DNA from 3 places in the Pseudoalteromonas sp. SG43-4 genome. Region 1 is predicted to be linked to each of the others. Evidence: predicted binding sites of a transcription regulator. Region 1 holds the regulator's gene; each other region holds the start of a gene.
What was found. The regulator LexA, encoded in region 1, represses DNA repair genes until DNA is damaged. The targets are predictions, from matches to a motif close to TACTGTATNNNNATACAGTA.
Positions count from the first base shown of each region.

Region 2: the regulator LexA is predicted to act here: its motif matches at 2,312-2,331, upstream of H5160_RS06640 (YebG family protein).
Region 3: the regulator LexA is predicted to act here: its motif matches at 1,114-1,133, upstream of H5160_RS17855 (SulA-like leucine-rich domain-containing protein).

Region 1 is NZ_JACJFB010000016.1:13,432-17,578, forward strand. Features, by position in the region: gene H5160_RS15010 (hypothetical protein) at 1-168, shown strand, start outside; gene H5160_RS15015 (PaaI family thioesterase) at 169-609, opposite strand; gene lexA (transcriptional repressor LexA) at 777-1,394, shown strand; gene coxB (cytochrome c oxidase subunit II) at 1,877-3,019, shown strand; gene ctaD (cytochrome c oxidase subunit I) at 3,019-4,147, shown strand, end outside.
Region 2 is NZ_JACJFB010000005.1:72,255-76,401, forward strand. Features, by position in the region: gene putP (sodium/proline symporter PutP) at 190-1,668, shown strand; gene H5160_RS06640 (YebG family protein) at 1,942-2,259, opposite strand; gene H5160_RS06645 (helix-hairpin-helix domain-containing protein) at 2,574-2,870, shown strand; gene H5160_RS06650 (DUF6170 family protein) at 2,895-3,197, opposite strand; gene dsbB (disulfide bond formation protein DsbB) at 3,199-3,717, opposite strand.
Region 3 is NZ_JACJFB010000023.1:53,204-57,350, forward strand. Features, by position in the region: gene H5160_RS17845 (NCS2 family permease) at 1-274, opposite strand, end outside; gene H5160_RS17850 (tetratricopeptide repeat protein) at 393-857, shown strand; gene H5160_RS17855 (SulA-like leucine-rich domain-containing protein) at 1,156-1,590, shown strand; gene H5160_RS17860 (YchJ family protein) at 1,629-2,108, shown strand; gene H5160_RS17865 (diguanylate cyclase) at 2,183-3,100, opposite strand; gene H5160_RS17870 (DUF6172 family protein) at 3,294-3,596, opposite strand; gene H5160_RS17875 (VC2046/SO_2500 family protein) at 3,776-4,147, opposite strand, start outside.

The sequences.
Region 1 (4,147 bases):
AACGCGCTAAAGCAATGGTTAAGCTGTTCACGTAGAACGTTTGATATTGGTTTTGAATCAGGGACTTCTCCTAAGTGCTTTAATCAAGCCTTAGATGCAGATACATTATTGCGTATATCTGCGATTGGTGCGGGTATGGAAATTACCATTTACCCAATCGAAAAGTAACTATCTTCGCTCTACGACTGCTGCGGTCATTTTTGATACGCAGCACAGCTCATTGCGGCTATTTGTAATTTTTATTTCCCATACTGAACTACGTTTACCTATATGAAATGCTCTAGCCGTGGCTGTTAAAGTGCCGTTGCGAGATGCTTTTAAATGACTTGCGCTAATCTCCTGCCCTACACAGTAAAATTTAGTAAAATCGACAACAAAGTTAGCGGCATAGCTGGCAACTGTTTCGGCAAGTACAACGTTAGCACCGCCGTGTACCATCCCCATCGGGTTATGATGCTCAGGAATTGCCGGCATTGTGGCAACCAAATAATCATCGCCAATTTCTGTGACTTCTATCCCCATAGTTTTCATTAATGTTCCTTGGCCATTAACGCCTTGCTCTAACTGCTTGCACAGCTCTAAGGTGATGGGCTGGTACCAAATACTCATAATGTCTCCTTTGCATTTTTAATCATTTATAAACTTAGCTTTAGTTATATCCTTGAAATGTACACAAGTGAAATTACTTTAGCTATTTTAAGGCTTAATTTAAATTTGCGATTTTTATTTAACTGTATATACTCACAGTTAAATGTACTGTATGGAAAACCAGTTGTATGCGACCATTAACGAACCGCCAAGCTCAAATACTCGAACTAATTAAAGTTTTTATTAAAGACACTGGTATGCCTCCTACACGTGCTGAAATAGCGCAAACATTAGGTTTTAAAAGTGCCAATGCTGCTGAAGAACATTTAAAAGCACTTGCTAAAAAAGGCGCAATTAAAATGAAACCAGGTGCAAGCCGTGGTATTCAATTAATTGAAGAAGAAGAGCCAGAACAATTAGGTTTACCGCTTATAGGGCGTGTTGCTGCTGGTTCACCTATTTTGGCGCAAGAGCACGTTGAAAGTCACTGCAAAATCGATCCATTAATGTTTAAACCGGCTGCAGATTTTTTACTACGCGTTAACGGTATGAGCATGAAAGATATTGGTATTATGGATGGTGATTTACTTGCTGTACATCGTACTCAAACCGCTGAAAACGGACAAGTTGTTGTTGCCCGCCTAGACGAAGACGTAACTGTAAAACGTCTTGAGAAAGCGGGTCGTAAAGTATTACTTCATGCTGAAAACGACGATTTTGACTCTATTGAAGTAGATCTTGAGAATGAGTCTTTTAATATTGAAGGCTTAGCCGTTGGCGTTATAAGAAACGCTGATTGGATGTGACTTTAAAAATAGCTTTTAAAGAAGCAGTTTTATAAATGCGTACTAATTAGTACGCATTTTTGTTTTAAAATTTGTACTAAAAATAGGGCGTAAACAGCCCACTGACTATTTAAGCTGTAAACTTTTTTGCACTTATATTTTCCCCCTCCGAATGCGTTAAACCCCTTTGTTTTGCTCATATTTTGAACTTCCTGTTGCCCAGTTGATTACCGATTTTTATTAATTATTCAATATCACCTGATTGTTTTTTATACTAAAACTTGCTTGTTGTTCGTTTTTTAGCTAATTGTTAATGTGCTGAGCTAATAATAACTCACAGCTTTTTAGTTTTGAGAACACACAATATACACAAACTCGTTGTTGGCGCAGCAAAACCAATCAATATTAAATAAGATTGGCTAAAAAAATAAAAATAACGAATTGGCGTTTAAGCCGTATGCCTCTTCGCTTTGCATTCGCAATAGCATCAAAGGAGCCGTCACATGGGTAAACTGACCTCTACCTTGTGGCTTATATTATGTGTTTTTTCGCACCCAGTTTTGGCTAACAGCCAATACAATATGCGCAAAGGCGTAACCGATATAAGCAATAATGTATATCAGCTGCACATGACCATATTTATAATATGTTGTGTGATTGGGGTGATAGTGTTCGCAATTATGTTTTGGGCACTTATTCATCACCGTAAATCTAAAGGGGCTGTACCTGCCCAATTTCACGAAAGCACTAAAGTAGAAATACTTTGGACTGCAATTCCGTTTGTTATTTTAATTGCTATGGCAGTACCAGCCACTAAAACCCTAATTGCAATGGAAGATGCCAGCAAAGCTGATCTCACTATTAAAATTACGGGTTCGCAATGGAAATGGCATTATGAATATATGGGCGAAGATGTAGAGTTCTACTCTATTTTATCTACCCCGCAAGATGAAATCGCGAATCTTGCAGATAAAAATCCTAACTACTTACTTGAGGTTGATAAGCCTCTTGTACTGCCAATAAATCAAAAAGTACGATTTTTAATGACTTCTGACGATGTTATTCACTCTTGGTGGGTACCTGATTTTGCAGTTAAAAAAGATGCGAACCCCGGCTTTATAAACGAAACATGGACGAACATAAACGAAGAAGGTACTTACCGAGGCCAATGTGCTGAGTTGTGTGGTAAAGACCATGGCTTTATGCCCGTTGTGGTGGTCGCTAAATCTGAGGCTGATTTTAAAACATGGCTTACAGATGCAAAGCAGGCTAAACAAAAAGCAGCATTAGCAGATGCCGCATTACTTGATAAAACCCTCCCAAAAGAAGAATTAATGACTTTAGGCGAACAAGTATATATGGCTAATTGTGCTGCATGTCATCAACCTACTGGCATGGGGTTACCGGGCGTATTTCCTGCACTTAAAGGCAGCCCGATAGTGCTTGGCGATATAAAAGATCACATTGATGTAGTTATCCATGGACGACCCGGTACGGCAATGCAAGCTTTTGCCAAGCAGTTATCTATAAAGCAATTAGCTGCGGTTATTACTTATAAACGTAATGCGTGGGGTAATGATACGGGTGATGTTATTCAACCGAGTCAAATACAGACGGCACTTGATGCCAAAGTGGAGGCGAACTAATGAGTAGCATAGTAGAACAACCTAACGCCAATGAAGCTCATCATGCTCATCACCCAGCTAAAGGTTTTAAACGCTGGCTTTACACAACTAATCATAAAGATATAGGTAGTTTATATTTAATTTTTTCGCTGACCATGTTCTTAATTGGTGGCGCAATGGCCATGGTGATCAGAGCTGAATTATTTCAACCAGGTTTGCAGTTGGTCGACCCTCACTTTTTTAATCAAATGACCACAGTGCATGGTTTAATTATGGTGTTTGGTGCGGTTATGCCCGCCTTTACAGGCCTTGCTAACTGGATGATACCACTCATGATTGGCGCGCCAGATATGGCATTGCCAAGAATGAATAACTGGAGCTTTTGGATTTTACCGTTTGCGTTTCTAATCCTATTGGCATCGTTATTTATGCCTGGTGGGGGGCCTGCATTTGGTTGGACTTTTTATGCACCACTGTCCACAACATACAGTAATGATAATACTGCATTGTTTGTATTTGCCGTACATATTATGGGAATTAGCTCAATAATGGGCGCAATCAATGTGATTGTAACCATAGTGAACTTACGTGCCCCAGGCATGACATGGATGAAGTTGCCCTTATTTGTATGGACGTGGTTAATTACTGCCTTTTTATTAATAGCCGTAATGCCAGTGCTTGCAGGGGCTGTCACTATGGTACTTACCGATAAGTATTTTGCGACCAGCTTTTTTGATGCCGCAGGCGGTGGCGACCCGGTGATGTTCCAACACATTTTTTGGTTTTTTGGTCACCCCGAAGTATACATTATGATTCTTCCTGCCTTTGGCATTATATCTACAATAGTACCTACCTTTTCTCGTAAAAAACTTTTTGGCTATGCCTCAATGGTATACGCCACATCCTCCATAGCACTATTGAGCTTTATTGTATGGGCTCATCATATGTTTACCACTGGGATGCCGGTCGCTGGCGAGTTGTTTTTTATGTACGCGACCATGCTTATATCGGTACCTACAGGAGTAAAAGTATTTAATTGGGTTGCCACAATGTGGAAAGGCTCAATAACTTTTGAAGTGCCAATGCTTTTTAGTATTGCGTTTATTGTGCTGTTTACCTTGGGTGGTTTTTCGGGATTGATGCTGGCAA
Region 2 (4,147 bases), on a different contig from region 1:
CCAATTCGCTTTAAAATTATTCAACATGAGTATTTTTGTATCAGGTGAGGGCAACAAGTTGGAGATTTTATTATCAAGCATGATATAGTCAGCGAGAATGGTTTTTACCCCAATAGTGTCTTAACTATAAAATTTTAAGAGTCATTATTTGGATTAAAGCCTATTATTAATAATTATGCGGAGGCTAATTTGGAAACAGGAATGATTATTTCACTAGCATTATATTTTATTGTAATGTTAGGTATCGGACTATATGCATATAAGCAATCTACTGACGATGTATCTGGTTACATGTTAGGTGGACGAAATCTATCTCCAAGTGTAGCTGCACTGTCTGCAGGTGCATCTGATATGAGTGGCTGGATTTTAATGGGCCTACCTGGTGCGATGTTTGTTACTGGTTTTAGTAGTACATGGATAGCAATTGGCTTGGTGATTGGTGCTTGGTTAAACTATCTGTTAGTTGCACCGAGATTACGTGTTTACACTGAAAAAGCAAATGACTCTATAACCATCCCAGATTACTTTTCAAATCGCTTCAATGATAAATCCAACCTATTACGTGTTGTATCAGCTGTGGTAATTATTGTTTTCTTTACTCTTTATACTTCATCTGGTGTTGTCGCTGGTGGTAAATTGTTTGAAAGCTCATTTGGTTTAACTTATGAGATGGGTTTATACATTACAACGGGCGTAGTTGTTTTATATACCTTGTTTGGTGGTTTTTTAGCTGTAAGCTTAACTGACTTTGTGCAAGGTTGTATTATGTTCATTGCACTTATTCTAGTACCAACGGTTGCATATTCTTTGCTTGAACAACCTTTAGAATCAACTTTACATAGCGTAAATCCAGATATGCTTAACTGGATTGGTGCAGGTTCTGCATTAGGTATTATTTCTGCAATGGCTTGGGGTTTAGGTTATTTTGGCCAACCACATATCATTGTTCGTTTTATGTCGGTACGTAGTGTTAAAGATATGCCTAAAGCACGCCGTATTGGTATGACATGGATGATTGTTGCTGCCATTGGTGCTGTTGGTACTGGTATATTTGGTGCAGCTTATACTTATGAGAACAACATTGTAGTTGAAGACCCTGAAACAATTTTCTTAATTCTTTCTGAGTTGCTGTTCCACCCACTTATTGCTGGCTTTTTACTTGCTGCAATTTTGGCTGCGATTATGAGTACTATCTCATCTCAATTATTGGTTAGTTCAAGTTCATTAACAGAAGATTTCTATAAAACATTCTTACGTAAAGATGCCAGTGATAAAGAGCTAGTTGCTGTTGGCCGTATTAGTGTTGCCGTAGTTGCTATGTTCGCTATTTATTTAGCTTACGACAGAGATAGCTCTATTTTAGACCTAGTAAGTAATGCGTGGGCTGGCTTTGGTGCTGCGTTTGGACCTCTTGTATTGTTTAGCCTTTATTGGAAACGCATGAACTTTGCTGGTGCGTTAGCTGGTATGTTAGTAGGCGCATTTACTGTGCTAATTTGGATATATGGACCATTTACTATCAATGGTGAAAGCTTAAGTAGCTTTATGTACGAAATAGTACCGGGCTTTATTTTAGCGAGTATTGCAATTGTTGTTGTTAGCTTAGTAACAAAAGAGCCTGAGCAAAACATCACTGCTTTATTTGATGAAGTAGAAAAAGAGCTTTAATTAGCAATTACTACTTATTTTAAAGTGAGTAGTAATTAATACCAACCCGCAATAATACTTAATCATTTTGCGGGGCTAAACGTGTTGCTACCGGCGTTAAAAAATTCTCATTTAGAACAACTAAATATCGAATTTTTGCCTAGCTATCAACACGTTTTTCCACCCTCAAAGAGATCATTTAATTAAGCGAATTGGTATAATAAAAAAGGGAGCAACTTAGTTGCTCCCTTTTTTATTTAGTTTGTCCCGTTCGAGGAGGGAGCATTCTATGAATTAACTTACTTTTTTATCGTTGTTATCTTCAATTGATGCAACGTTATCTGACTTTTTACTTTTTGCTGGCGCTTTGGTAACAGCTGGATCTTTGCCACCTTTTAATATGGTCATAAAATCATCTTTGCTTTTCGCTATTTCTAAAGCAAGTGATTCAATTTGTTGCTCACTAAGCGGTACGTCTACCTTTTCTAGCATCAGCTCAAGTGATTCTGCTATATCGAGCATCTTGTCATAAGCATCCGCTTCTTTTTTGGTAGTAAACGTCATACGCTCGACTCCGTTTCGTTCTACAACATATTTAACAACAACAGCCATGATTTCTCCTGCAAAATTGCTTGGCACCGTGGTTTTTAAAAAACCATTAGATTACTGTTTTTATGTACAGTAATGGTTTGTAAGTAAATTTGCAAGCGCGAAGTATTAATTTTTAGGTGTCTTAAATTTGACAAAAAACGGTAACTTTACTTTAGTTAAGCAATCACTTTGTTGTACCAGCTGCATTTTCAGGATTTCGGATCATAGTGATAATGCGTTTAGGTACACTTTAAGTGATGAACTTTACAGTTCCTTATTTATTGATTTCCTGAGCAATACTCAAAATTAAGAAAAGAAGAATAAGGGCAAGTTTAATGAAAACGTTAAAAAATTTACTCATCATAAGTTTATTATGTTTACTACCCGCGACTACCGCGTATGCACAATTATCAGAAGTAACTAAGCAAATGCCTCAAGCTGAGACAATTAGTATAAATAATGCTGATGCAGAGATGCTTGCTAAGTTACCTGGTATAGGTAAGAAAAAAGCGCAGGCAATTGTGGATTATCGTGAAGAAAATGGCGAATTTAAAAGCGTTAGTGATTTATCGCAAGTTAAAGGGATTGGCAAAAAACTTTTAGCTAAATTAGAGGGGAAACTTTCACTTTAATATTTCTAAAAAGTAATCAGGGTGCTAGGCGCCCTGATTAAATTGTTTTAGCGCATCGCTTAAGTGCTTTTTAGCAAAGTTAATTTCAATAGGTGTAGTTAATAGTGGATAGCACAATCCGCCAAGTATCAAAAATGGTATTAATATCCAACCTTTAAATACAGTGAATATTAAAAATAGTGGGCTAAGTAATAGCAACTTTATAATACGCAATAGAACTTTATCAGTTGGCGATAGCTGACTTAATGCAAGCGCAATTACGTCTTGGCGCTGGCGTACTTTTAAATGCTTAAGCTGGTCTAATTGGCTTGAAAAAAATGTAAACATATCAAATCGACTTTTTAATTGATAAACGGGCAATAATTATAATAAATAGCGTTAGTGAGAAAATCCCAAATATCACTTCCATCCAAGCAGGCATGCTCATGCCAACAAACTGCCAATCTATATTTCCACAATCCCCGGTAGCTTGAAAAAAGCTAGGTATCCATTCATGTAGTGGCATAAATGATGGGAAATTTGGTTCAAACTCGCAGCTAAATGCAAAAGGGTCTGTGGTGGTCTGCATATCAATATGTTCGCGAGCAATTAAGTATCCCCAAACACTCGATATTCCCCAAATAACATACGCTATCATACGCACAGTTTTACTTTGTGGTTTACTTGAGCCTACAATCCCTGCGCCTAATAACCCCAATACTGCAGTGCGTTGATATATACACATTATGCAAGGCGCTAACCCCATTTTGTATTGAAAGAAAAGAGCGGTAACTTCAAGTAAAAAAACGATAGCTGTAAATAAAAGCCACGGGGTTCGTTGGGTAGGTAATTGTGCAAGCCAGTTCATAAAAATTCCGCGTTTTAATAGGACGTTAGATTATGACGTAGGATAAAGTATGCAGCAACAAAAAGGAAAAAAAAGCTACCGAAGTCGCTTTTTATAAGATGAAATTAATGACTACTCAATTCAGCCTTAGCAAAGGTTAAATGACGTTCTATTATTTTCCCATCGATACATAAGCTCAGTTATATTGCTTACTTATACTAAGGTGATGCATCATCTAAAGAATTTTTTATGGTTGCACTTTTTTGTACTTTTTCTTATGGCAAGTGCGGGATAAGTTAATTAAGCTCAGGCGCTGCGTAAATAAAAATATCTCCATAATAACAATGTACCTACAATGAATATTACTCTAGATATTCATGCATTGTAGCTAAATTAGAGAAACCCAAATTTAATTATTTATTAATTTTAAATTTCTACCCATTTGCTTTAT
Region 3 (4,147 bases), on a different contig from region 1:
CTAATACGACGCCATACGTAAAAAAGGCATTTAGTCCCATGCCAGGCGCTAATGCTAATGGATAATTAGCCCACAAACCCATTATAAAACAGCCTATCGCAGCTGCTATACAGGTAGCTACAAATGCAGCCCCTTGGTCCATCCCTGCCTCAGCAAGCATAGCCGGGTTTACAAATACAATGTATACCATAGTGATAAAGGTCGTTAGGCCAGCAACGCATTCGCGTTTAACTGTTGAGTTATTTTCGCTGAGTTTAAATAAGGCTTCAAACATAATAAACTTGTGATAGTAAAAAGTGACGAGATTTTAACATAAAAATTATCTTTTACAGGACATTTTACCTTGCTATATACTAAACTGTTAAAGTAGTTAAAATAATAAATGAACCAATATGCTTAAAACAACACCTTGTGAGCAAGACTTAGAGCAACAGCTAGACAACATTTTAGGTTTTGTTACTCAACCAGAAAGCAGCCCCGCGCCCATTGATAATAAAAAAGATGAGCAAAGTACTATTAATAAAGCCCTATATTATTTAAAAAATAATCAAGCTCCATTGGCTGCAAAATGGATGCGCCTTGCTGCAATGGCAGGGAACCATAGAGCACAGTTTTATTTAGGTTTATTTTTTGTAAAAGGTGAAGGCGTGCCACAAAGTGTATTTCATGCTGTAGCTTGGTTGAGCTTAGCGAGTAGCCAAGGATACGCACCTGCCACTGCAGCGGTTACAGATATACGCAAACATATCGAAACTAAGCGATTTAAAGATGCTCAATGTTATGCAGCAAGTTTGTACGAACAAATCCACCAACTCCAGTTTTCTCATATGATCCCTCGCACGAGTGAAGACACATAAACCAACTAAGTTATAAGTACTGTATACAGTGTTGAAAAATACTGTATATAGTTACAAAGATACTCCTACTCAGTATAAAACCCACAAATTAAAACATTACTCAAAAATTTATTTTTGAAATACCTTCTCAAAAACAAACCTATAACAAGTTGATTAATAAAGAATTATAGATTTAAAAATAAAAAACAATGATCAAAGGCTGAATAATTGTACAAATAAATAGCATAAAATGCTTGCACGAAAGCACTGTATAAACTACTGTATATGAATACTGTATAAAAACCCAGTGAGTGAAATTATGTTACAGCCTATTACCGTAAGAACAGTTAAAAGTTACCAACAAGACGAGCAAAGCGATTGCGTAAATTTGATCCAAATTGAAGATGAAATTTCAGCGACCTTTGAGCTTTTAAAAGTATTACACCAATACAATAGCTCTAATGCATGGACGTTACTAATTGCGCCAGATCATGTACCTAGCAAAGCTTTACTTGACTCATGCTCTATTGATACAAGCAAATTACTTGTTATTAGACAGAAGCACCTAGTAAATTTAGAGTATGTATTAAATTCTGCGTTACATAATGGAAACTTTGCAGCGGTAATTACCTGGACCGATATAGTTAATAACCAACTACTTACAAATCTATCGTTCGATTTAAGTAAAACGAATACAAAACTATACTGTTTTACTAAAAACGCTCAAACAACAGAGATACCACTCGCTCAATAAGCTTGTTAAACTAATGTTTTAGATTCTGTATTATTATTATGACTTCACTCAATACCACATTATGTTTTTGCAGCAGTGGGCACAATTATGCCGATTGCTGCGAGCCGCTTCACTTATCTGTAAAGCAAGCTGACACTCCTGAACAACTTATGCGCTCACGATTCAGCGCTTATGTTATTAAAAATGCAAAACATGTTTATCAAACCTACGCAAAAGAAAAACAAGCTGAGAATCCGGTTAAAGAAATCAATGATTTTGCTAACAGCTGTCGATTTATAAATCTTGATTTAATTGACTCAAGCCATGATGGCGATACTGGAACTGTAGAATTTAAAGCCCAATATTTTTATCAAAACTTATTTTGTGAGCTTCATGAAAAATCGCAGTTTATTAAAGAAAACACTCAATGGCGTTATTTAGATGGCACTATATATCCTGTTGAAGATATTAAAGTAGGCAGAAATGATAACTGCCCATGCGGTAGCAATAAAAAGTACAAAAAATGTCATAGCATGTAATAAATAATCTTATTTAATATTTATCACCTAAAAGGTGTTTTTAAGTGGCAGAGTGATTTATTAGCTAACTAAACTTAAAAACACACTTTGTTACGCCCTTGCATTTTAGACTCATACATTTTTTCATCTGCGATCTGCAACGTGTTTTTGTTATTTACGTATGGTTGTAGGGTTGCACCGCCAATACTAATAGTCACAAAATCATATTCTGAATATTTGTGTAATATTCCTAAATCGGCCACATTCTGTTTAATTTTATCAGCAACACAAATTGCACCTTCAGTGCTTGTATGCGGTAGAACAACTACAAACTCTTCGCCGCCATAACGCGCAACAAAATCGGTTGGCCTTTGCAAACTATTAGTAATAGTTTGTGCTACTAGGTTTAACACCGTATCCCCCTGCACATGACCATAGATATCATTGTATTGCTTAAAATAATCTATATCGATGAGTAATAATGCATAGTCAACTTTTTCTCGTAAGGCGCTTCGTTCCATTTTAGAAAAATGTGCATCAAAATAACGGCGATTGAATACTTTAGTTAAATCATCTAAAAATACTTTTTGATTGAGTAAGTCGTGTTGTAATTTTAACGTTATATGGGCACGAACCCTTCTAAATAGTGTTTCTTTTACAATCGGCTTTTTAATAAAATCAACAGCTCCGGCCTCCCAACACTCTTCTTCTTCGTTTTCAAAGGATGTAACAAAAATAACTGGGATATCCTGTGTTTCAGTATTATTTTTTAATTTTAAACATGTATCAATACCACTCATTCCACCCATACTAATATCGAGTAGGACTATATCGGGTACATTTACATTACAAATTTCAATTGCTTCTTCACCACTTCCAGCTGTTGTCACATTAAAATTCTCAGATAATATTTTTTTTAATACGATTAAGCTTAATAACTGATCGTCAACTATAAGTACTTTAGAATTCTTTAAACTTAGTTTTAATTGATGGTCAGAGTAATTTATTGGCATAGTAAAAATGTTTTGTTTTTTTAATTAAAAACAGCCTATAGCACCACATTTTGTTATGCAAATGTTAATTAAGAGGGATTCTACTTATTGGTTATTAATAAAAATGCTTTTTAGTAAATCTTTATTGCATAAAAACAAAAAATGAGCCACTTGGGCTCATTTTATAACTTTGAATACTTAATTTAGTTAAGTATTATTCGTCATCATCTAAATCTAATTGCTGACGTTGAGCAGGTCGAGCTAAAATCTCTACATAGAAAGAGGTCAAACCTTGCTTTTCAATTTCGCCAATTTGGTTACTTAATTCAGCAACGTGCACAACTTGCGCATCTTCAGCTGTGTTACCAAACTTACAGTCAAATGCCCAATAGTCAGCATCTTCAGGTAGCGTTTTATTACGCTCTCTTTTCAAATATTTTTTCACTTCGTGCTTTGCAGCATCAACCATACGAGGGTATTTGATTTTCTCGTGATTTAGCGTGAATGTTTTCTTCATTACGTTCCTAATTACCTTGGTTTAATGATAATGGCATTTCATGTCATACCATTTGACGCCATTATAGCAATTGCATTTAATTTTTGGATGCTTTTTTTTCATTAAATCAATTATTAGCAAATATATAAAGCAGACCCGTTATAAAGCATATATTAACTGATGATTATTACAATCATATATCACACCGCAATAAGCTGAAGTGGTTGATGTATTGCATCACTATTAAGGCTGTCGTAAAAAGCAGCTGCATTTATAGGGGGATTCGCTAGTTGTGTTTGTTCGCTTTTAATTCTTCTTCTGACAGCAAGCTCACAGTTATCTATTATATTAAGTGGAATATGCTTATCATCATTTCTAATCGCAAGTGGTTCAGGGCTTAAGCACTGTCTTAGCTTAATACTTGTCATACCGCAGCGCTCCCCTTCTTGAGATATTAATGATGCATTAAACTGTCCAACCAACATATTGTATTCATCAGGGGCTAAAAGTTGCTTTGGACCTGCGCCAAATTGCTTTCTTAATGCCTCTTCTTCTATAACTAAATTATCTAT